Linked DNA regions of Sinorhizobium sp. BG8. The protein of the gene in region 1 binds, or shares a complex with, the protein of each later gene. Links are inferred from orthologs where the notes say so. Each region holds a gene or a part of one and is shown in the gene's direction. Other genes may lie near its edges.

Evidence for each region.
Region 2: the proteins of metK (region 1) and groL are in contact, whole or in part, in a cryo-EM structure (PDB 8P4O), measured with the Escherichia coli proteins. The link is inferred for Sinorhizobium sp. BG8 from one-to-one orthologs.

Annotation. Positions count from the first base shown.
Region 1 is NZ_CP044011.1:1,150,169-1,161,926, forward strand. What follows is about bases 1,058-3,882. They hold metK (methionine adenosyltransferase), read left to right. Parts: upstream 1,058-1,763; coding sequence 1,764-3,002; downstream 3,003-3,882. Other genes in these bases: F3Y30_RS05305 (helix-turn-helix domain-containing protein), read left to right, coding at 1,158-1,577; trmB (tRNA (guanosine(46)-N7)-methyltransferase TrmB), read left to right, coding at 3,013-3,711. Also shown: F3Y30_RS05320 (DUF1150 family protein), read right to left, coding at 3,888-4,145; F3Y30_RS05325 (Hsp20 family protein), read right to left, coding at 4,281-4,709; F3Y30_RS05340 (ribokinase), read right to left, coding at 8,521-9,420; DNA recombination protein RmuC, read right to left, coding at 9,468-10,676; def (peptide deformylase), read left to right, coding at 10,794-11,318; fmt (methionyl-tRNA formyltransferase), read left to right, coding at 11,469-11,758. UniProt on the Escherichia coli protein: Catalyzes the formation of S-adenosylmethionine (AdoMet) from methionine and ATP.
Region 2 is NZ_CP044011.1:1,686,317-1,698,237, reverse strand. The notes cover bases 5,927-8,914. They hold groL (chaperonin GroEL), read left to right. Parts: upstream 5,927-6,595; coding sequence 6,596-8,233; downstream 8,234-8,914. Other genes in these bases: F3Y30_RS07785 (hypothetical protein), read left to right, coding at 8,913-8,914; groES (co-chaperone GroES), read left to right, coding at 6,225-6,521; F3Y30_RS07800 (sulfurtransferase/chromate resistance protein), read right to left, coding at 5,927-5,956. Outside these bases: ileS (isoleucine--tRNA ligase), read right to left, coding at 1-1,530; F3Y30_RS07815 (bifunctional riboflavin kinase/FAD synthetase), read right to left, coding at 1,809-2,789; F3Y30_RS07810 (TIGR01459 family HAD-type hydrolase), read right to left, coding at 2,806-3,654; chrA (chromate efflux transporter), read right to left, coding at 3,748-5,115; more of F3Y30_RS07800, read right to left, coding at 5,138-5,926; more of F3Y30_RS07785, read left to right, coding at 8,915-9,359; F3Y30_RS07780 (EAL domain-containing protein), read right to left, coding at 9,429-11,921.

The DNA of each region.
Region 1 (11,758 bases):
CGTCTTCGCCATGCCGGCTCTGCTTGGCACTGGCAAGGGTCTGCGCATCGGCATGCCCATTGCCGCGCTTCTCCTGGTCGGACATGTCGGCTACGGCGTTTACAGTCTCTACTTCGTCCCGTCCCGCCACCGGGCGGTCCCGTCGTGCGACTGGTGCAGCCGATGATCGACCAGGCGATGAAGCTCGATGACAAGGCACGCACGGAGATTTTCGAAAAGCATCTGGCGCTGACCGCCGCTCCGCCGCCTGGACAGAAGAAGCCTGATATCATCGTCTGGCCGGAAACGTCGATTCCGTTCATCCTCACCGACAATCCCGACGCCCTGCAGCGCATTGCCGATGTCCTCGAGGACAACCAGGTGCTGATTGCGGGTGCAGTGCGGACCGAGAGCACAGGCGCCGGCAAGGCGCCGCGCTACTACAATTCCATTTACGTCATCGACGGCAAGGGCAGATCACCGGTGCGGCGGACAAGGTTCACCTTGTTCCTTTCGGCGAATACATGCCGTTCGGGGAAATCTTCAGAAGCTGGGGATAGACGCTGTCGCGGCCATGCCGGGCGGGTTCTCAGGAGGGCCGAGCCATCAACTGCTGACACTGCCGGACGGACTGAGCTTTTATCCACTGATCTGCTACGAGGCCATCTTCCCGACAGAAATCGCAAATAGCGTGAGCGGCGTCGATGCGTTGCTGAACGTGACCAACGATGGCTGGTTCGGAAATACCCCTGGACCCTATCAGCACTTTCAGCAGGCGCAGGTCACGGCGGTCGCAAAACAGGTGCCGATGATTCGTGGCGCGAACAATGGAATCTCGGCGATTGTGGACGCTAAAGGTCAAGTTATATTAGGGATGCCTTATAATAGCAATGGCTTTATTGATGCAACCATTGCGGGAAAAAACGTAACGTTTCATGATAGACTGTCACAAAACCTGTGGTTTTGGTTCTGTGTCTCCATGGTTTTTCTTCTGGCACTCTTTTCTCGCGCTGGTTTTATATTCGGCAGGAATTGACCGAAAACCCCTAAAATTGCATAGTGCACTTTACCGGCATGTTTTAGCTATAATGATGGCCTTAAAGTTGCGCTGCAAGCATGGCAATTTGGTCTCATGGTCGCTTCCGGGGACTGGGGCATTCGCGCGTTAGGACACTTTGATGATTGAGAATAAGAAAAAGCCGAACCCGATCGATATACACGTCGGGAGCCGGATTCGCCTCCGCCGGACGATGCTTGGCATGAGCCAGGAGAAGCTGGGCGAGAGCCTGGGGATCACGTTCCAGCAGATTCAAAAATATGAGAAGGGTACGAACCGTGTAGGCGCCAGCCGCCTCCAGAACATCTCAAGCATTCTGAATGTTCCGGTATCGTTCTTCTTCGAGGATGCGCCCGGCGAAAGCTCGGGAGGTCCCAACGGGATGGCGGAAGCCTCCAGTTCGAACTACGTGGTCGACTTCCTGTCTTCTTCGGAAGGGCTTCAGCTCAATCGCGCATTCGTAAAGATCGCCGACCCGAAGGTGCGACGCAAGTTGGTCGACCTGGTCAAGACGCTCGCGGCGGAAGCCGACGCGGAATAGTGTTAAAGTCAGGCGACGCCTGACGCCTTGAAGGCGGTCCCTCGGGGCCGCCTTTTTTTGTTCCGTGTTTGCATCGGCTCTGGACCGAAGATAGATATAAACATATATTTATGTCCTTGTGTGCTTGTTTTTCAGTGGTGAACTGGTAACAACGCCGATGTCATCTTCATTGAGGGGAATTCCCGTATGCGCAGCAGCTATCTCTTCACCAGCGAATCCGTGGCAGAGGGGCATCCAGACAAGGTTTGCGACAGAATCTCGGACGAAATCGTCGATCTCGTTTACCGTGAGGCCGCCAAGACCAAGTTCGATCCCTGGTCTGTGCGCATCGCCTGCGAGACGCTGGCCACGACCAACCGTGTCGTCATTGCCGGCGAAGTCCGCCTGCCGCCGAGCCTGATGAAAAAGGACAAGAACGGCAACGACGTCATCAATCCCGCGAGATTCAAGGCTGCCGCGCGCAAGGCTATCAAGGATATCGGCTACGAACAGGATGGCTTCCACTGGAAGAACGCCAAGGTCGATGTTCTCCTCCACGCCCAGTCGGCCGACATTGCGCAGGGTGTCGACAACGCTGCAGACCAGCAGGGCGACGAGGGTGCGGGCGACCAGGGCATCATGTTCGGTTATGCCTGCCGCGAAACCACGGATCTCATGCCGGCGCCGATCTACTATTCGCACCGCATCCTTCAGCTCCTCGCCGCCGCGCGCAAGCAGGGTGAGGGCGATGCCGGAAAGCTCGGTCCCGATGCCAAGAGCCAGGTGACCGTGCGCTATGCCGACGGCAAGCCTGCCGACGTTGCCTCGATCGTTCTTTCGACCCAGCATCTCGACGACAGCTGGGACTCGGCCAAGGTGCGTGCAGTCGTGGAGCCCTACATCCGTGAGGCGCTGAACGGCCTTCCCATCGCCGATGACTGCAAGTGGTACATCAATCCCACCGGCAAGTTCGTGATCGGCGGCCCCGATGGCGACGCGGGCCTGACCGGCCGCAAGATCATCGTCGACACCTATGGTGGCGCAGCACCCCACGGCGGTGGCGCGTTTTCGGGCAAGGACACCACGAAGGTCGACCGTTCGGCGGCCTATGCGGCGCGCTATCTCGCCAAGAACGTGGTTGCCGCGAACCTCGCCGATCGCTGCACGATCCAGCTCTCCTACGCCATTGGCGTTGCTCAGCCCCTGTCGGTCTATGTCGATCTGCACGGAACCGGCACGGTCACCGAGGACGAGGTGGAAGCAGCCATCCGCAAGGTCATGGACTTGTCGCCCTCCGGCATTCGCCGCCACCTCGACCTCAACAAGCCGATCTATGCCAAGACCTCGGCCTACGGTCATTTCGGCCGCAAGTCCGGTCGGGACGGCTCCTTCTCCTGGGAGAAGCTGGACCTGGTGAAGCCCCTGAAGGAAGCCCTGAGGGCGTGAGGGTCTGACAATGGAGAGCGAGCGCCGTACAAGGGCGACCGAGGCCTTCTTCGGTCGCCGCAAGGGAAAGCCCCTGCGTGATTTGCAGGCACAGCGTCTGGAAAACCTCCTGCCGCGGTTTAAGGTGGATCTCTCCGTACCTGCCCCGGCAGAGATAGGCTCGCTCTTCGACTTCGATCCTGCGCGCATCCGGCTGGAAATCGGCTTCGGCGGCGGCGAGCATCTGATTCACCGGGCTCTCGAAAACCCGTCCACGGCCTTCATCGGCGTGGAGCCTTTCGTCAATTCGATGGCAAAGCTCGTCGGTCGTGTTGAAGAGACCGGCGCGCTGAACATCAGGCTCTACGACGATGACGCGACCGAACTGTTGGACTGGCTGCCGGAGGGATCGCTCGACCAGATCGATCTCCTGTATCCCGATCCCTGGCCCAAGCGTAAGCACTGGAAGCGCCGCTTCGTCTCGAAGGTCAATCTGGATCGCTTCGCGCGCGTCCTGAAGCCAGGCGGTTCCTTTTGCTTCGCCTCCGATATCGATACGTATGTGAACTGGACGCTTCTTCACTGCGGCGCTCATCCCGCCTTCGAATGGACGGCGGAGAATGCCGCCGACTGGCTGACGCCTTTCGAGGGCTGGCCCAGCACGCGCTATGAGGCGAAGGCGAAGAGGGAAGGGCGAAAGTCTGCCTACCTGACGTTCAGAAGGCGCTAGGGCGACCGACGGCTCTCAAGCTCGGGAACGGTCCCGCAAGAAAACATGCGTGGAACAACGGCTTGAAGCGTGGGTAGCGCGCCGATCGTTTAGCGATACGCATCAAGGCAGCATCGTCGCGGCGCGCCCCCGGTCATTTTTCCGCACCCATTCCGATGTGCGGATCCCGCGCACGATTAGTGCAGGCTTACGGTGCGCAGGTCGTCTTCGGCCGCCTTGAAGAAGGTGCTCGAGCGATTGTCGGTCAGGAGAATTGGCGTGCCGTCGGCACCAAAGAGCGCCCAAAGATCCAGGGCCGGATCAATTTCGGGAGCCTCGGGGAAGCAGCGGGATACCTCGTCGGCGCGCATCTTGCGAATGTAGCCGACTTCGCCTGCGCCGAGATGCGCAAGGTCCGCCTTCGTGACGACAGGAGAGAGAGCTTTAAGGCCCATGATTGCCTCCATGGCATGCCGGGTTGAAACCGGCTCAAACGCACGCTCGCGGTCACCATGACCGGTCGATACGTCCGGTATTCAGTTTGTGTGTGTGGTGTCCGAGGGGCGAAGCCCGCAGAAACGGCACATGGACTAGTCTGGTACGGAAATGTTAATTTTCTTTACCATGCGCTCCGGTTCCGGGCGCACGAGGTCGACGGCGAGAAGTCCGTTCTTCAGGTGGGCACCCAAAACTTGCATGCCGTCGGCAAGCACGAACAGTCGCTGGAACTGCCGTGCAGCGATGCCGCGGTAAAGAAAATCCCGTTCGCCGTTCTCGATCTGGCGACCGCGGATGATGAGCTGGTTCTCCTCGGTGGTGATCTCCAGCTCGTCCTCGGAGAAACCGGCGACGGCAAGCGTTATGCGGAGGCGCTCGGGCGCACCCGCGCCATCGGAATGCAGACGCTCGATGTTGTAGGGCGGATAGCCGTCATTGCTCTTGGCAATGCGCTCCAGCGTCTTCTCCATGGCGTCGAAGCCCAGGAGCATAGGGCTCGTGAATGGTGTCATGCGGCTCATATTTGTGTGCAGTCCTTGCTCTCAAGCGACCATGCCGGGACCTGGCTGGCAGCACCCCGACAGCGCCAATATGGGGACTGTGGCGGTTTCGTGCAAGGCGCTTGCTAAAGGAGAATTGGCAAATATAGTCGCCGCTTTGCTACGGCGCGGACAGGTGTTCGCGCCGCATATACAAAGGCAGGGAGACATGCATGCCGGAGCCTAGAAAAATCATAATCGACACGGACCCCGGACAGGATGACGCTGCGGCAATTCTGCTTGCTCTCGCAAGCCCGGACGACGTCGAAGTCCTGGGCATCACCACCGTCGCAGGCAATGTTCCCCTGGCGCTCACGTCCCGCAACGCCCGTATCATCTGCGAACTGGGCGGCAGGCCGGATCTCAAGGTATTTGCCGGAGCCGACAAGCCGCTCGCGCGCCCGCTGGTGACGGCCGAGCACGTTCACGGCAAGACAGGCCTGGACGGCCCGAGCTCGACGAGCCGGTCATGGCGTTGCAGGAGCAGCACGCTGTCGACTTCATCGTGGAGACGCTTCTGCGAGAGCCCCCGAAGAGCGTCACGCTCTGCACGCTCGGTCCGCTGACCAACGTGGCGCTCGCGCTGCGCAAGGCGCCCGAGATCGCCGGCCGCGTCCGTGAACTCATCATGATGGGCGGCGGGTTCTTTGAAGGTGGCAACATCACACCCGCGGCCGAGTTCAACATCTACGTCGATCCCGAGGCCGCGGATGCGACCTTCAGATCGGGCATTCCGATCGTGATGATGCCGCTCGATGTCACCCACAAGGTCTTGACCTTCAAGGAGCGTGTGGAGCGGATCCGCAAGATCGGTACGAAGCCCGCGCTGGCGCTTGCCGAAATGCTGGAGTTCTTCGAGCGTTTCGACATCGAGAAGTACGGTTCGGACGGCGGGCCGTTGCATGATCCCACTGTCGTCGCCTACCTGTTGAGGCCGGAACTCTTCAACGGACGGGATTGCAATGTCGAAGTGGAGATCAGCTCACCGCTGACGCTCGGCATGACGGTGGTCGACTGGTGGCAGGTCACGGGCAGAACGCCGAATGCGAAGGTCATCAAGGACGTAAATGCCCAGGGCTTCTTCGATCTCCTGACGGAACGTCTGCACCGCCTCTGAGTATCCGTCGCTCGTACATGTCGACAAATGAAAACGGCGCCCGAGGGCGCCGTTGATGTTTTGGTCCGTGCGTTCCGTTCTCAAAACTCTTCCCAGTCGTCATGCGCGAGCGCCGTATTGCCTGCCACCTGCGGGATGGAGCGGGCAGGGGCGGCGACCGGACGGGCTGCCGGAGCGGGAGCCGGTCTGTAGGTCTGACGCTGCGGCTGGGCCTGTACGGGCTGGGCAAAGTGCTGGGCGCCTGATCCTGCGCGGAAGCGGGAGACGAGCGACTTCAGGAGCTTTGCTTCCTCGTTCAGCGTCATGCTTGCGGCCGTCGTCTGCTCGACCATTGCCGCGTTCTGCTGGGTGACCTGGTCCATCTGGTTGACGGCGGAGTTGATCTCCTTGAGGCCAACGGCCTGTTCGGAAGCGGAGCCGGAGATCTGGCGGATCAGGTTGTTGATCTGCATGACCTGCTCGGCGATCTTCTGGAGCGCCGTGCCTGCCCTTCCGACGAGGTCCACGCCTTCGCGTACCTGGACTTCGGACGTGTTGATCAGACCCTTGATCTCCTTGGCGGCATTGGCGGAGCGCTGTGCCAGTTCGCGCACTTCCTGGGCAACGACCGCGAAGCCCTTGCCTGCCTCGCCCGCCCGGGCAGCCTCGACGCCTGCGTTGAGAGCGAGCAGGTTCGTCTGGAAGGCGATCTCGTCGATGACACCGATGATGCGGCTGATATCGAGCGAGGACTGCTCGATGCCGTGCATGGCGGCGATCGCCTTCTGCACCACTTCGCCGGAGCGCTCCGCATCCGTGCTTGCAGCTTCTACCGACTGAGCCGCGACGCGCGCATTCTCGGCGCTCGAGTTGACCTGCGAGGTCAGCTGGTCGAGAGCGGCGGCCGTTTCCTCGAGGCTTGCGGCCTGCTGTTCCGTCCGGTGCGACAGGTCGTTGGCGCCGCTCGAGATTTCGCTCGTGCCGTTGCCGATGTTGCCGACCGACTGGTTGACCGTCTGGATCGTCTCTTCAAGGCTCGTCATTGCCGAGTTGAAGTCCGTCTTGATCTTGGCGTAGTCACCGGGAATTCACCCGACAGGCGGAACGCGAGATTGCCCGAGGAGAGTTCCGAGAGACCTTCTGCAAGCCGCGCAACGATATCGCGCTGGAGAGCGGCTGCAGATGTACGTTCGGCTTCCGCCTTGGCACGCTCGGCTTCCGTCAGCTGGCGCTGGCCTTCGGCTTCGCCCTCGAGACGTACGGCGTCGGCCAGCTTGTGGCGGAAGCCTTCAAGCGCACGAGCAACCGCACCGGTTTCATCCTGGTTTTGCTGGCCGCTGACCGCTTCGCCGTAGCTTCCGGCGCTCAGCTTGTTCACGTCACGAATGAGCTGGCCGAGCGGCAGTTTTACGTTGTTGCGAACGGCGAAGTAGAGTGCACCCATGACCGCAAGCAGGACAAGCAGTCCGCCGGCGACCATCATCAACGTCTGTTCGGTGAGTGGCCCGCTGACGGCGCTGTGCGGAATGTCGACGGATACCAGCCAGGTGGTGTTGAGGCCAGGGACAGCGAACGGATAGATCAGGCGGTCGTACGCGCCGACTTTGTCGCTGACGAGATCATTGATCGTGACCGGCGCGGAAGTCGAAGCGGCGTTCTTGACCAGGTCGGTGCCGATATCCGCGTAGTCCTTCATGAGAAGATCGTTCGAAGGTGCCACCAGCCACTTGGCAGACTGGGTGAGAAGCAGCACGCGGCCGCTTTCGAAGGGGTGGAGCGCCTGAAGCTTGTCGGACAGCGCCTTCAGCGAAATGTCCACGCCGGTGACGCCGATCATCTTGCCGCCCGAGTTTACGGGGAAGGCAATCGAGCTCATGGCTACATTCTCGCCGGTCTCGGTAGCAACATAGGGCTGCGTGATCGCGCCTTGTCCGCTTGCCGCGGCCAGGGCGTACCACTCCGCCTTGTAGTCCGATGTGAAGGCCGAGAACGAGATCCCGGTCTTGCTCTTCGTCCAGTAGGGGTTGAATGCGCCGTTCTTGTCCGCGCCGAACTCCAGCTTTCCGGCCAGTTCAGGCGACTTGCCGTCAAAGGCGTTTGGCGCTTCCGAAAACCAGCTGCCGAATGCGAACTCGTTGAGCTCGACATTGGCCTTGAGGAGCTCGATGGTCGCCTTGCGATCGAAGAACCCACCTGCATGGCCATGGGACAGGATGCCGGACATCGAACGCGCAGCGCTGGCAAGCTCGCCCACGGACGCGGAAATGTCGTTCGCGATGGCCTTCGCCTCGGTCTGGGCGACGTTCATCGTAAGCGAATGAATCCGGTCCCGGCTCTGCGAAATCAGGAAGTAGTTCGATACGACGAGCACCAGCGCAATGGCGGCGCCGCTGATCAGCATCAGCTTGGCAGCGATCGATTTGAAGGAAAACTTGAGCATTGAATGCCTCGCACGAAGGGGTGGCGCGGAAGCGCGCATTCGGGTGACGGGTCGTGGGGAGGTCCCATCATGGGACAAGGGCGTCGCGCGGCGCAGTCCGCCGCGTTCCCGAAGCCGGGATGACGCCTACAATGGCACAATCGATAAGCCCAATTCGTTAACAATGAGGCAATGCGAATGGCGATAGTCGTCCGTCATCGGCGGCAGGCGGCATCGGCCTCCGCGACCGGGGAGTTCCGACGTGCAGCGATGCTCTTTTAGAGGCTGCGGTCCACTTCCGCCGCAAGCGGAATCGATGGCTGGGCTCCACGCTTGAGGCAGGCAAGCGAGCCCGCCACGGCGGCACGCCGCAATGCTTCCGGGAGCGCTAATCCGGCGTCCAGGGAGGCGACCATATAGCCGCAGAACGTATCGCCAGCCGAGACCGTGTCGACCGGCTCGATGACCAGCCCCTTGGCACGATGGAGCTGCCCGCCGCTGATCGCAACGACACCTTCCGCACCCAGCGTGACGATCAGTGTCTGGCCGCTCTTTGCGTGCAACTCGCTCATTGCCTTCTCGCGCTCGCTGGCCGACAGGTCCTCGCGTCCGGCGAACAACTCGAACTCCGTCTCATTGGCCACGAGAATATCGGCCATGGCGCCCAGTCTTCGCGCGTCGGGCGTCAGCGGAGCAAGGTTGATCACGGACGTCACGCCCTTTGTGCGGGCCTCCGTCAGCGCCGCCTCCACGGCCGCTGCCGGCACCTCCAGTTGCAGCATCAGGAAATCGCCGCCGTTCATGGATGCGATCGCCTCGCGGGCATCGTCGGCACTGACGGTGCCATTGGCACCGGGCACCACCACGATGACGTTCTCCCCGTCGCCCCCGACGAGAATGTGCGCGGTACCGGTCGGCTCCGGCGAGGTCTTCACGAGAGAGAGATCGGTACCGGCACCCTCCAGCAGGGCCAGCGCATCGCCGGCAAAGCCGTCGCTCCCCACAGCGCCCGCCATGCGTACCTGGGCGCCGGCGCGTCGTGCAGCGAGCGCCTGGTTTGCCCCCTTGCCACCGGCCGCGGTGCTGAAGCTGCCGCCGGCAACCGTTTCCCCGGGCTTCGGCAGGCGCTCGGTCGTGGCGATGAGGTCCATGTTGATGGATCCGAAAACAGTGATCATCTTGGTGTGTCCGTCCCTTTGGTTTGCTGGGACACTGCCCGAGGCCATCAGTCTTCGTCAACCACTCTCAGTTTAAGCTGGCCCGTGCGACTTTCGACACTCCGGCCACCCGGCTCCGAAGACGGCGGTGCCGCCGCAGGCTGCTCGAACTCCATTTCACCGATGCGCGATCCGCGGCGCGCGAGCTTCTCTGTCGAGGTCAGGATCTGGTCGACGTCTTTCTGCGCCGCGGTGAAATGACCGTGCAGCTTGCGCACCCGGTCGTCGAGACGGGTAAGGTCGTCCATCAGTCGCACGACCTCGGCCTGTATCACATGGGCCTGCTCGCGCATGCGCTGGTCGCGGAAAAGCGCCTGAAGAACCTGGATCGAAAGCAGGAGCAGCGACGGGGAGACGATCACGATGCGGGCTCGGTGGGCGCGCTGGACGACCATTTCGAAGGATTCGTGAATTGCCGCGAAAATCGACTCTGACGGCACGAACAGGAAGGCGGTGTCCTGTGTCTCGCCGGCGATGAGGTACTTCTCCGCAATGTCGCGGATATGGACCTCCATGTCCCTTCGGAACTGTGTTGCCGCGGCTTTCGCCGCCTCTGGCGATCCGGCGGCGGCAATGGCATTCCATGCCTCCAGCGGAAATTTCGCGTCGATCACCAGCGGCGGCTGTCCGTTCGGCATGCGGATCGTGCAATCTGGACGTACGCCGGTAGAAAGCTGCTGTTGGAACCCATAGGCCCCCTGAGGCAGTCCGTCTGCGACGATGGTCTCCATGCGCGCTTGCCCGAAGGCACCGCGTGTCTGCTTGTTGGAGAGGATGGCCTGAAGGCCTACGACATCCTTTGCCAGCGACTGAATGTTCGTCTGGGCGGAGTCGATCACGGCAAGCCGCTCCTGCAGCTTCCTCAGATTGTCGTGGGTCGCCCGTGTCTGCTCGCTGATCGACTGCCCGAGGCGTTGGGTGAGCCCGTCAAGCCGCTGGTTGATCGCCTGGTTCGTTTCCGCCTGGCGCGCGCCGAACACTTCGGCCATGGCGGCCACGCGGCCCTGCAGCTCGGTCTGCGCCTTCAGGAGCTCGCCAAGCTGGATCTGCGCGGAGGAAGCAGCCTCCGCATCCCGCCTGTTCGAGCGCCGGGCGAGCCCGATCGTGAGCGCGACAAGCACAAGGAAACCGAGTGAAGCGAGCGCTAATGCGGGATTTCGGGACACGGTCTCCGAGGCACGAATCACCACATGATGAAGGGAAGATTGGAAATCCATGCGCGGACCATAGCACCGTTTCGCGAGAGTGTAAGATCATAACGTGAACAAACTGCGACCGTCTACAGCGACGCGCAAGAGAATTGAAAGCTGCCACGCAACACGCTAAGGAGACGCATGACCATCAAACCGCTGATAATTCTTCCCGATCCCATACTTCGTCAGGTCTCCAATCCCGTGGAGGCCATTACCGACGACATCCGTCGGCTGACAGAAGACATGCTGGAGACGATGTACGATGCTCCCGGGATAGGCCTGGCGGCGATCCAGATCGGCGTGCCTCGTCGTATGCTCGTGCTGGATGTCTCCAAGGAAGGCGAGGAGAAGCAGCCGCGGGTGTTCATCAACCCGGAAATCGTGGCGTCTTCCAGCGAGCGGTCCGTCTACGAGGAAGGCTGCCTGTCCATCCCGGACTACTATGCAGAGGTTGAGCGGCCGGCCGCTATTACCGTCCGCCATCTCGACCGGGAGGGAAAGGAGCATATCGTCGAGGCCGACGGTCTTCTCGCCACCTGCCTCCAGCATGAGATAGACCACCTCAACGGCGTATTGTTCATCGATCATATATCCAAGCTGAAGCGCGACATGGTGATCCGGAAGTTCACCAAGTCAGCAAAGGCCAGGGGTACAAAAGCGATCTAGCTGCCCATTCTGATTGGGGCACGGTGTAATCGCAATCGGCCCTGACGACGGGCGAGCCATGCGCATCGCGACGAGAATGACGTCGAGGGGCTTGATTTGGAGCGCGCAAACCCTTTTGAAGAGGGCTGATCGAGACAAGAGACCCGCACGATGGCGCTTCGTATAATTTTCATGGGCACGCCCGACTTTTCCGTACCGACGCTGACGGCGCTGGCGGACGCGGGGCATGAGATCATCGCCGTCTATTCGCAGCCGCCGCGCCGTGGCGGACGCCGCGGCCTGGAACTGCAGAAGTCGCCCGTGCATCTGGCAGCCGAAAAACTGGGCATCGAGGTGCGCACGCCGCTGAACTTCAAGCAGGAGGAGGACCGCGAGGCCTTCCGGTCGCTCGATGCCGACGTGGCGGTTGTCGTGGCCTATGGCCTTCTGCTTCCGGAAGC
Region 2 (11,921 bases), 540 kb from region 1 along the record:
GGCTCGCTGGCGGGAGAGAACCCAGTCCGGGCGGCTCTCGATCATTGCGCGCAGGCGGTTCTGGCCGGCGGCCGGAACGAAACGCGTCGCATCGATCGCCGACAGCGAACGCGAACGCAGCGTCGTGCCGTCGCCGAAGTCCTTGTCCATGTAGACGAACCATTGCGGCGTGTTGCGGAAGATCACCGGCTTCTTGGAGCGCCAGGAATGCGGATAGGAGTGCTTCAGACGGCCGCGGGCGAACAGCGCGTGGCGTGCGATCAGCGCCTTGATGACGCGGTCGTTGGCGTCACCCTTCTTGCCCTTGTCGTCGATGACGCGTGCGGCGCCATCCTCCGCATCCGGACCGAAGCCCGGCGCGTCGGCCGTGTAGAAGCCGGCATCGTCGACCGGGAACGGGATGGCGGAGGAGATGCCGCGCGCCTCGAGCGCCCGGGCATTGTCCATCCACGCCTCGAAGTCTTCGCGACCATGGCTCGGCGCGGTATGGACGAAGCCCGTGCCGGCATCATCCGTGACGTGGTCGCCGTCGAGCAGCGGAACCTTGAAATCATAGCCGCCGCCGAGGCCGTGCAGTGGATGGTTGCACACGACAGCCGCAAGCTCGTCGCCCTCGATGTCGCGGACGAAGTTGAATGTCAGCTTGGCCTTGGCCGCCGACTCCTCGGCAAGACGCTTGGCGAAGATCAGCTTCTCACCCGGCTGCGGGCCGAAGTCGTTCTCGGCAGTCGCGACTTCGTAGAGGCCGTAGGCATAGCGCGAAGAGAACGCGACCGCGCGGTTGCCGGGGATCGTCCAGGGGGTCGTGGTCCAGATGACGACGAAGGAACCCACCAGAGAATCCGGACCAGACTTGACCGGGAACTTCACCCAGATCATGTCGCTCTCGACGTCGGCATATTCGACTTCCGCTTCGGCCAGCGCCGTGCGCTCAACCACCGACCACATGATCGGCTTGGAGCCGCGGTAGAGCTGGCCGCTCCTGGCGATCTTCATCAGCTCGCCGGCGATGCGCGCTTCCGCGTGGAAATTCATCGTGGTGTAGGGGTTCTCGAAGTCGCCCTCGATGCCGAGGCGCTTGAACTCCTCCGACTGGACCTTGATCCAGCCCGAGGCGAAGTCGCGGCACTCCCGGCGGAACTCGTTGACGGGAACCTCGTCCTTGTTCTTGCCCTTCTCGCGGTACTTTTCCTCGATCTTCCATTCGATCGGAAGGCCGTGGCAGTCCCAGCCCGGAACGTAGTTGGCATCATAGCCGCGCATCTGGAACGAGCGGTTGATGACGTCCTTGAGGATCTTGTTGAGCGCATGGCCGATGTGGATGTTGCCGTTGGCGTAGGGCGGGCCGTCGTGGAGCACGAACTTTTCGCGGCCGGCGGCAGAGGCGCGCAGCTTCTTGTAGAGGTCCATCTTCTGCCAGCGGGCCACCGTTTCCGGTTCCTTCTGCGGCAGGCCGGCGCGCATCGGGAACTCCGTCTGCGGCAGGTAGAGGGTGGAGGAATAATCGACTTTTTCGGGCGTATCGGTCATGGCTGTGGCAATCGTCTCATCGCGCGATCTGTCGCGCATGTAAGGGAACGGGTCTGGTGGTGACGGCGGGAGCGTTTGCGGAACGCTCGAAAACCCGGACCTTCCGGCCTCGCTCAGAGCGCGCGGAAGGCCGGGCCACTAATTCGCAGATCGATGGTAAGCCGTATCAGCATCATGGTGGGCGGTATTACGGCGTTTTCGCTCTCTTGAAAAGGTGCACGATGTGATGCGGCGACTTTTCTTGGGCCGGAGCGTTCAGGTTGCAAAGCCGAAACACGCTAGAAGCAGAGACGCAGATCGATCTCGCTCAGCGGACGCACGCCGGAAAGAAGTGCCCTCGCCTCCTCGTCATCCCGCTTCATCTGCGCAACCAGCGCATCGAGCCCGTCGAACTTCAGCTCGTCGCGAAGGTGGCCGAAGAAGGAGACCGAGCAGACCTGACCATAGAGATCGCCGGAATAGTCGAACACGAAGGTCTCGAGAAGCGGTGCGCCGTTAGCGTCGACCGTCGGCCGGCGTCCGAAGCTTGCGACCCCGTCGTGCAAGGTCCCGTCGGCTCGACGGAACCGCACCGCGTAGATGCCGTTGCGAAGGCCCGCTTCAGGAGGAAGCTGCATGTTGGCAGTCGGGTATCCGAGCGTGCGGCCGAGCTGCTTGCCGCCGATGACCTCCTGCTCGACCGTGAAGCGGTAGCCGAGCTCGCCGGCCGCACCGACGACGTCGCCTTCACAGAGCATAGAGCGGATGAGGCTCGAGGATACGACCGAGGTATTCTCGTCACGGAATGCGTCGACCAGCGTCACCCCGAAGCCGTTGGCTTCGCCGGCGGCCATCAGGTAGGCGGGGCCACCTTCGCGACCCTTGCCGAAATGGAAATCGAAGCCGGTGACGATATGGGAGGCATGCAGCCAGTCCAACAGCACCGAGTCGACGAAATCGTGCGGCGACAGCTGGGAGAGCTGGCGATCGAACGGATATTCGATGACGGCGTTGAAGCCCATGCCTTCGAGGATGCGCGCCTTGAGCGGAGCGGGCGTGAGGCGGAAGACCGGTTGATCCGGGCGGAAGACCGTGCGCGGATGAGGCTCGAATGTCAGCACCAGCGCCGGGATCGCACGCTCGCGCGCAATCTGCAGCGCCCGGTCGAGCACGGACTGGTGTCCGCGATGCACGCCATCGAAATTGCCGATCGCGATCACTCCGCCGCGGAGCGCTTCGGGAAGCGGATCCCTGGTCTCGTTTCGATGAAAGACAGTCATCTCGGCTTCGATCCAATCACTTCAGGGCAGGCATCCACCACTTCGGCGTCGCGCCTTCTCTTTCCAGGAATGCTGCGAGCAGCTTCTCGTCGGTGCGCCCGTCGACAACGTACTCCTGCGCATGGATGCCGCCGGAGATATACAGTACATCAAGCCCGAACGCCTCCGCACCCCTGACATCGGTCGGCATTCCGTCGCCGATGGCAATGACCCGCGACGATGCGAATTCGCCGAAGACCTCGCGTGCCTCAGTCATCGACGCCTCGTAGATGGGCCGATGGGGCTTGCCGGCGATGAGTGTCGTGCCGCCGAGTTCGCCGTAAAGCTGGGCGAGCGCCCCGCCGCAGGGGATGAGGCGATGTCCGCGCTCGACCACGAGGTCCGGATTGGCGCAGATGAAAGGCAGGTGGCGGGCGGCGAGCACTGTCAGTTCCTCGCGGTAGTCCTCTGCCGTTTCGGTCTCGTCGTCGCGGAAGCCCGCACAGACAACGATTTCCGCCTCCTCGGCCGACACGCGCTCGACATCGAGGCCGGTCAATAGCGGATGATCCTTGTCGCCGCCGATGAAATAGATCTTCGGCGGTCCGGACGAAATCAGCGCGCGTGTGACATCACCCGACGTAACGATGCGGTCGTAGGCGTCATCCTCTACGCCGAGGCCGCGGATCTGCACCTTGACGCCCGGTGACGGTCGCGGGGAATTGGTGATCAGCACCACTGCGAGGCCAGCAGCCCGGGCCGCGGCCAGCGCCTGCGACGCGTTCGCGAAGGCTTCGACCCCGTTGTGCAATACGCCCCACACGTCGCACAGCACGACGTCATAGTGCCCTGTGATCTCGTCGAAGGAATCGATGCGCTTTGCCATGATGACTTTCCGGTAGTTGGGAGGCCGGGCTGACATCGCAAAGCTGGAACGAGAAAACAAGCCTTTCCGAAGAAATTTACGCCTCGGCGCTTCTCACAAAGGCCATGAAAGGAGGAAGCCGAGGACACCACTGACCGAAAGCGCGGTGAGGATCCCGGTCTTCAGCCGGAGCAACATGAAGGCCGAGACGATCGTAAGCGCGAGGGCGTGAAGATCGATGGAGGACCATGCGGGCAACGGCATCGACAGGGGCCCCGCCTCCAGGCGTCCGACCTCGCGAAAGAGCACATGCAAGCCGAACCAGAGGGCGAGATTGAGGATCACGCCGACAACAGCCGCCGAGATTGCGGCCAGCGCCCCTGAAAGCGCCTCGTTGCCGCGCAGCCTCTCGACGTGGGGCGCACCGAGAAAGATCCAAAGGAAGCAGGGCACGAACGTGACCCAGGCGGCGAGGAAAGCCCCGAGGAGCCCGGACAGCAGCGGATCCAGGCCGTCGGCATCGCGAAAGGCGGCAAGAAAGCCGACGAAGGACAGCACGAGCACCAGCGGGCCCGGCGTCGTCTCGGCGAGCGCCAGACCGTCCAGCATCTCTCCCGGCTTGAGCCATTGATAGGTGTCGACCGCCTGCTGAGCGACGTAGGCGAGAACGGCATAGGCGCCGCCGAACGTGACGACCGCCATTTTCGAGAAAAAGACACCGATCGCATTGAAGGCGCCGGTGTGGCCCGGAACCATCGCCAGGAGCAGGAAGGGCGCGATCCAGAGTGCGCAACAGACCGCGACGACGAGGAACGCCCTCCCCGGGGTCTGCCTTCCCCCTTCCACGCCTTCTCCGATAACAGATGGAAGGTCCGGCACGTGGCTGCGATGGCCCGCCTGCGGCTGGAGAAGGCCGGGCGCGGTGCGCGCCGCGACATATCCGACAACACCGGCAAGAAGAATGACCAGCGGGAACGGCAGCGCGAAGGCGAAGAGCGCGAGGAAGGCGAGCGCGGCAAGAATGCGTGCGGCGGGCGTCTTCAGCGTGCGACTGGCGATCCGGATGAGCGCCTGGACGACGATCACGAGGACAGCGGCCTTCAAGCCGAAGAAGAGGGCATCCAGCCAGTGGGTATCCTGGAAGAGGGCGTAAGCGGAAGAGAGCACGCAGATGACGAGGAAGCCGGGCAAGACGAAGAGCGTCCCGGCCGCGATGCCGCCGCGGGCGCCGTGCAGCAGCCAGCCGACATAGGTGGCAAGCTGCTGGGCCTCGGGACCCGGCAGCAGCATGCAATAGTTCAGCGCATGCAGGAACCGGCTTTCGGAGATCCATCGCCGCTCGTCCACCAGCTCGCGGTGCATGAGCGCGATCTGCCCGGCGGGGCCTCCGAAGCTCAGAAGCCCGATCCGTGCCCAGACCTTCAGCGCCTCCCCGAATGTCGGGTGTCTGGGAGAGGCGTCTGCTGTCATCCGGTCGTTCATGGGCGCCTCGGTCGGCGAGACTTCACTTGCGCGCGCCATGCGAGACCCAGTCGTGTTTTTCCTGCGAGGCGTCTCGCGCCCAGCGATAGAGCGCGTCGTAGAGCAGCATACCCGCCTCGAGCTGTTCGAGATCGTCCGCGTACATGCGCGAAAGTCCGAGTGATATGGCGAGCAGCCCTGCGGCCTGCGGCTCGAGATCCGGCCGGTCCGTATCGGCGCCGCGAACGATGCGGGCGAGATGTTGCAAGGCCGGAAAGGCAAGCGCGAACTCCTCGATCATCACGTCGAAGGAGCAAAGTTCGCCGCGATGGCTCCAGAACACTCCCTCGACATCGAAGGGCGTGGCGTCGAAGCGATGCGCGACCGCTTCGACCTCGGAGGGAGCGACGAAGAGGAAGACCGCCTTGGGATCGACGAAGCGCCGGATCAGCCAGGGGCAGGCGATCCGATCTATCTTCGGCCGGGAACGCGTCACCCAGAGCGTTCCGCCTCTATTGCATTGCCCCGGCAGTCGCGAGACCGGAACAAGCGGCAGGCCCGCCTTCTGCCAGGTCTCGAAACCGCCTTCGAGGACTTCCGCCTGGGCGCCCTCGGAACGCAGGAATGCGGCAACGCCCTCGCTGAGCTTCAGACCCTTTTGGCAGATGACGACGGCCTGGTGGCCGCGATAATCGCCGGCCCATTGCCGGATCTCCGTGTGGCTTTTCCTGATGGCAGCAGGCAGCAGGAATGGCGCGGCGGAGAAATCGTCCTCGTCGCGCACGTCGATCAGGATCGGCGCTTTTGGCGTGCCGATCAGGCGCACGAGCTTTTCGGATGAAATTGCATTGTAGGAAGCCATGATACGTCCCTCATGATGTGAGATTAAGGACGCGAAATTCGGCATGGCGCCTCGTGGGGCATTCGCAAGCCCCATATGTTTGTTAAACAAAATTGCGGGATCCGTGTCAACTTCTGCCCGGAGAACATAATTTTGCCGAAGCCATCCTTGACTCCATCCGGCGTCAAGCCTATCTCCCCCTCGCTAGCACTCTCCAGATGTGAGTGCTAACACCAATCGAACGGATCCGTTCGTGATCCGCAATGTCATTTGATCGAGGGATTAGACAATGGCAAGCACCAACTTCCGTCCGCTCCACGACCGCGTCGTCGTACGTCGCGTCGAGTCCGAAGAAAAGACCAAGGGCGGGATCATCATTCCTGACACCGCGAAGGAAAAGCCGCAGGAAGGCGAAATCGTCGCCGTCGGCTCCGGCGCACGTGACGAAAGCGGCAAGGTCGTCGCTCTCGACGTGAAGGTCGGCGATCGCGTTCTGTTCGGCAAGTGGTCGGGCACCGAAGTCAAGCTCAACGGCGAAGACCTTCTGATCATGAAGGAAGCCGACATCATGGGCATCATCGGCTGATCGCCGGTTCCCTTAAAAACTTCCCATAAATTCAAGCCGGAGTATCCGGCCTTTCGAAACCAGGAGTTTTGAAAATGGCAGCCAAAGAAGTAAAATTCGGCCGCAACGCGCGCGAAAAGATGCTGCGTGGCGTCGACATCCTCGCTGATGCAGTGAAGGTAACACTCGGCCCGAAGGGTCGTAACGTCGTTATCGACAAGTCCTTCGGCGCACCGCGCATCACCAAGGACGGCGTTTCCGTTGCCAAGGAAATCGAACTCGAAGACAAGTTCGAGAACATGGGTGCCCAGATGGTCCGCGAAGTCGCTTCGAAGACCAACGATGTTGCCGGTGACGGCACCACCACCGCGACCGTTCTCGCCCAGGCGATCGTCCGCGAAGGCGCAAAGGCCGTTGCTGCCGGCATGAACCCGATGGACCTGAAGCGCGGCATCGACCTCGCTGTCAAGGAAGTCGTCAAGGATCTCCAGGCCAAGGCCAAGAAGATCAACACCTCGGAAGAAGTTGCACAGGTCGGCACGATCTCGGCAAACGGCGAGCGCCAGATCGGCCTCGACATTGCTGAAGCCATGCAGAAGGTCGGCAACGAAGGCGTCATCACGGTTGAAGAAGCCAAGACCGCCGAAACCGAACTCGAAGTCGTCGAAGGCATGCAGTTCGACCGCGGCTACCTGTCGCCCTACTTCGTGACCAACCCGGAAAAGATGGTCGCCGACCTCGACGACGCCTACGTTCTCCTGCACGAGAAGAAGCTCTCGAACCTCCAGGCCATGCTGCCGGTTCTCGAAGCTGTCGTTCAGACCGGCAAGCCGCTCGTCATCGTTGCTGAAGACGTTGAAGGCGAAGCTCTTGCGACCCTCGTCGTCAACAAGCTCCGTGGCGGCCTCAAGATTGCTGCTGTCAAGGCTCCGGGCTTCGGCGACCGCCGCAAGGCCATGCTCGAAGACATCGCCATCCTGACCGGCGGTACCGTGATCTCCGAAGACCTCGGCATCAAGCTCGAAAACGTCACGCTCGACATGCTCGGCCGTGCGAAGAAGGTTTCGATCTCCAAGGAAAACACGACGATCGTCGACGGTGCAGGCCAGAAGGCTGAAATCGAAGGCCGCGTCGCCCAGATCAAGGCTCAGATCGAAGAAACCACCTCCGACTACGACCGCGAGAAGCTGCAGGAACGCCTTGCAAAGCTCGCTGGCGGCGTTGCCGTGATCCGCGTCGGCGGCTCGACGGAAATCGAAGTGAAGGAAAAGAAGGACCGCATCGACGACGCGCTTAACGCGACCCGCGCTGCTGTTCAGGAAGGCATCGTACCGGGCGGCGGCGTCGCTCTGCTGCGCGCTTCTTCCCAGCTGACCGTCAAGGGCGAGAACGCCGACCAGGAAGCCGGCATCAACATCGTTCGTCGCGCTCTGCAGGCTCCGGCCCGCCAGATCGCAGAGAACGCTGGTGACGAAGCTTCGATCGTCGTCGGCAAGATCCTCGAGCAGAAGGGCGACAACTACGGCTACAACGCCCAGACCGGCGAATATGGCGACATGATCGCCATGGGTATCGTCGATCCGGTCAAGGTCGTTCGCACCGCTCTGCAGGACGCAGCTTCGGTTGCAGGCCTCCTCGTCACCACCGAAGCCATGATCGCCGAGCTGCCGAAGAAGGACGCTCCGATGGGCGGCGGCATGCCCGACATGGGCGGCATGGGCGGCATGATGTGATAAGGCGACAGCCTTATCACTGAACGACGCACATAAAGCTTCGCCCATGTTCTCAAAGTGCTTCAGGCCGCATGCGGCCTGAAGTGGCGGCATGGGCGGCATGATGGAACAAGGCGCAAGCCTTATCCTCGATGAAATCAAGACGAAGGGCGGCCCTTGGGCTGCCCTTTTTCATTGCGCAGGTGCCCCTGTCGGGACAAATCGGCGCACTGTCGTGATCCCCCGCACAGGCACAACCATCACACAATCACCGGGTGCATTATCCACAGAATGCACCTGAATACGCACCAATGTGGATTTGGCCTTAAAATTCTCATCAAATACCCACAATTTTGACAGGGCACCCATTGCCGGTCGCAAAAAAGAAATTATAAAACCAAGCAAGTGAGCTCGAAGATTCACGGGGACGGTCGGCATGTCGGGTGTGATTGGTCCGCTGGGCAGCACACTGGAAGACCAAGGCTCATACAAGAAAAGATTTGATAGACTAACGCCGACCGCAAACGAGGTTGCGCGTACGTTCACTGACCTGTCTAATGGGTGCCGAATGGACCGATTCCGCGGGGACTCTGTAGCGGACGGGAAGTTGCGCCTGCAGCCGGAAGACCGAACATGCTGGGCTCGTCTTGACAGGACAAGTGCATGGCGGCCAAATTGATTTTTTCGCTTGGGATTGTACGTGTTTAAGATTGCGAAAACTAATCTTTCAGCGCCTTTTGTACCCGGCTCCCTGGAGCTGGACGATGCCGACAATGAGCTTTTGACCCAATACTGCGTGACGGAACGCTGGACCGGCGATCTGTCCAACGGACTGTTCAGGCTTGGCGACAAGGCAGCGAAGACCCACGGGCTTCATGAGCGCGACTGCGGGCTGCTCAACCTCATTCGCTGTTACGAACCGCTCGACCGTACCCGCGTGCTCGAACTCTTCGAACAGGCGTCGACGACGTGCTCGTCGTTCTGCTTTTCCACGACGATCAACGTGGCGGGTGTTCCCCGCCAGCCCGTCTTCTGCGTCGGAGAGTCTACCGGAATCGAACAGAAGTATGCCGGCCTGATCATCGGCGTGTTCATCTTCCCCCGCTTCCAGGTCGAACTCCCCGCCTATTCCATGAAGCGGCAGTAGGCGCGAGCCTTATGCGGCGTCCCGCCGGAGCATGACCTCCCCCGCAGGCAGTGGAATGCGTGCCTGCGATCAGGCGGCGCGGCCCTTGCCGATATGGGCATCTTCCCGCACCTCGTCGGCAGTCATCGGCGCCGGTCTGCCAAGGAAGTAGCCCTGCGCTTCGTCGCATCCTTCCTTGAGAAGGATATCGAGCTGCCTGCCGGTCTCCACTCCTTCGGCAAGTACCGGCACGTCGAGGCTGCGCCCAAGCGCCAGGATCGCCCTGATGATGGCCTTTGCCTGCGGGCTGTCCTCGATCTCGTTCATGAAGCTGCGGTCGAGCTTGATCTTGTCGAAAGGAAATGAACGCAAGGTCTCGAGCGACGAATATCCGGTACCGAAATCGTCGATGGCGATGGTAACGCCGAGCGCCTTCACCTGCCTGAGTGCCAGGAGCGCCCGCTGCTTGTCCGCGATGATCGTGGATTCGGTGATCTCGAGCTCGAGGCGGTTCGGCGCAAGGCCGGTTTGCGCGAGCACGTCCCGGACAAGGCCGACCACGTCGGTGTTTGCGAGTTGGACCGGAGACAGGTTGACGGCGATCTTGTGCGGCAGCGGCCAGCTCGCCGCCTCGCGGCAGGCTTCGCGCAGAACCCATTCGCCGATCGACAGGATGGCGCCGCACTCCTCCGCGACGGGAATGAATTCGGCGGGCGACACGGTGCCGCGGTCCGGGTGACGCCAGCGCAGCAGCACTTCGTATCCGGTCGTTTCTCCACCCTTCACCGACTTCTGCACCTGATAGTGCAACTGCAGTTCGCCGCGCTCCACGGCAAGCCACAGGTCGTTGGCCATCATGCGGCGGCGGCGCGCCACATCGTCCATCGATACCTCGTAGAAGCAGACGGTGCGGGTAAGCGCTTCCTTGGCCCGGTACATTGCGAGGTCGGCGTTTGACAGGAGGTTTTCGACGTTCATCGCGTCCTGCGGGAAGATCGCGACTCCGAGGCTGGCGCCGGGCTTCAATTCAAAGGATCCGACCTTGACCTCCGCATGGAGCGCCTTTTCGAGGCGCATGAGGAAATCGTTCAGTTCCGCCATGTCATCGAACCGCTTCGATGCGGCAAACTCGTCGCCACCGAAGCGCGCCACGGCCTCATCCCCGGTGAGCATGTCCTGCATGCGCTGGGAGAGGATCTTCAGCACCTCGTCGCCTACGGCATGACCATGCGTGTCGTTGACTTCCTTGAACTTGTCCAGGTCGATGCCGATCACGGCCACGTATGCGCCGGAACGCCGTGCACTCTCGAGTTCACCTTCCAGGTGAACGTTGAAGCTTGCGCGGTTCGGCAGCTGGGTCAGCCCATCATGGCGGGCCATGTGGGCAATCTGCTCCTCGGTGCGCAGGCGATCGGTGATGTCCTCGTAGGTCGCGACCCAGGAGCCGTCTGCGAGAGTGTTGTACTTCATCTGGACGGACAGGCCGGAAGACAGCTGTTCGACGGTGCTGCCGCCGCCCGGCTGGCGGATGAGCTTTCTGTGGCGAGCATAGATGTCGCGAGCCCTCGGTTGCCAGACCTCCGGATCATCGTGAACGCGCGAGACGGCGAGATCGACCATGCTGGCGAGCGTGATGCCCGGCTTGAAGGTGTCCGCCGAGAATCCGAACAGATCCGAAAAGCGCTTGTTTGAGAGTACCAGCCTCTCGTCGGCATCGAAGAGGCAAAGGCCCTGTGCCATGTTTTCGAGCGCGAGATCGAGGTTTTTCGTCACCTCCGCGATGCGATCGGCATCCGCCTTCTCTTTCGTGATGTCCTTGGTAATCTTGACGTAGCCGGCCAGGTCACCCTCGCTGTCGCGGATCGTGTCGATCACGACATGCGCCCAAAAACGGCTGCCGTCCTTGCGGTAACGCCAGCCTTCGGTCTCGTATTTTCCGGTTTCCCGCGCAACGTCCAGGGCAAGCTGGGGCAGTCCCGCTGCCTGTTCCTCGGCGCTGTAGAAGCGGGAGAAATGTTCGCCCACGATTTCCTTGGCCGTATAGCCCTTGCTCCGCTCCGCCCCGACATTCCAGTTCTCGACCCTGCCATCGGCGTCGAGCATGTAGATGGCATAGTCCGTCACGCCCTGCACGAACATGGCAAGCTGCCGCGTGCCGGCGCTGACGGCGTTTTCTGCCTGACGCGCGAAGACGACCGCGATCAATCCGACGAAGAGCAGCGAGAAGGCCACAGCTGCAATCAGCACCGCCATCAGCACCGGCGAGACCACCGTGTCGTCGGTGATGTCCATCGGCCCCGAGACCACCGTCACGCCCGCCATGCCCGTAAAATGAAGGGCGACGACGCCGAGCATCATCAGGATCGTAACACGCCACCTTGCAGCGACGTTGCGTGCGCCGCCTGCGATGCCAAGCAGGGCAAGGCTGCTGAAGATCGCGCCTGCAACGAAGGATGCAGCCACATAGGCGTAGTCCCACTCGATCGTGCCGGGAATTTCCAGCGCCGACATCCCCATGTAGTGCATGACGAAGATGCCACCCGTCAGAAGCATTCCGCCCGCCAGCGCGGCCGACCGGCGCTT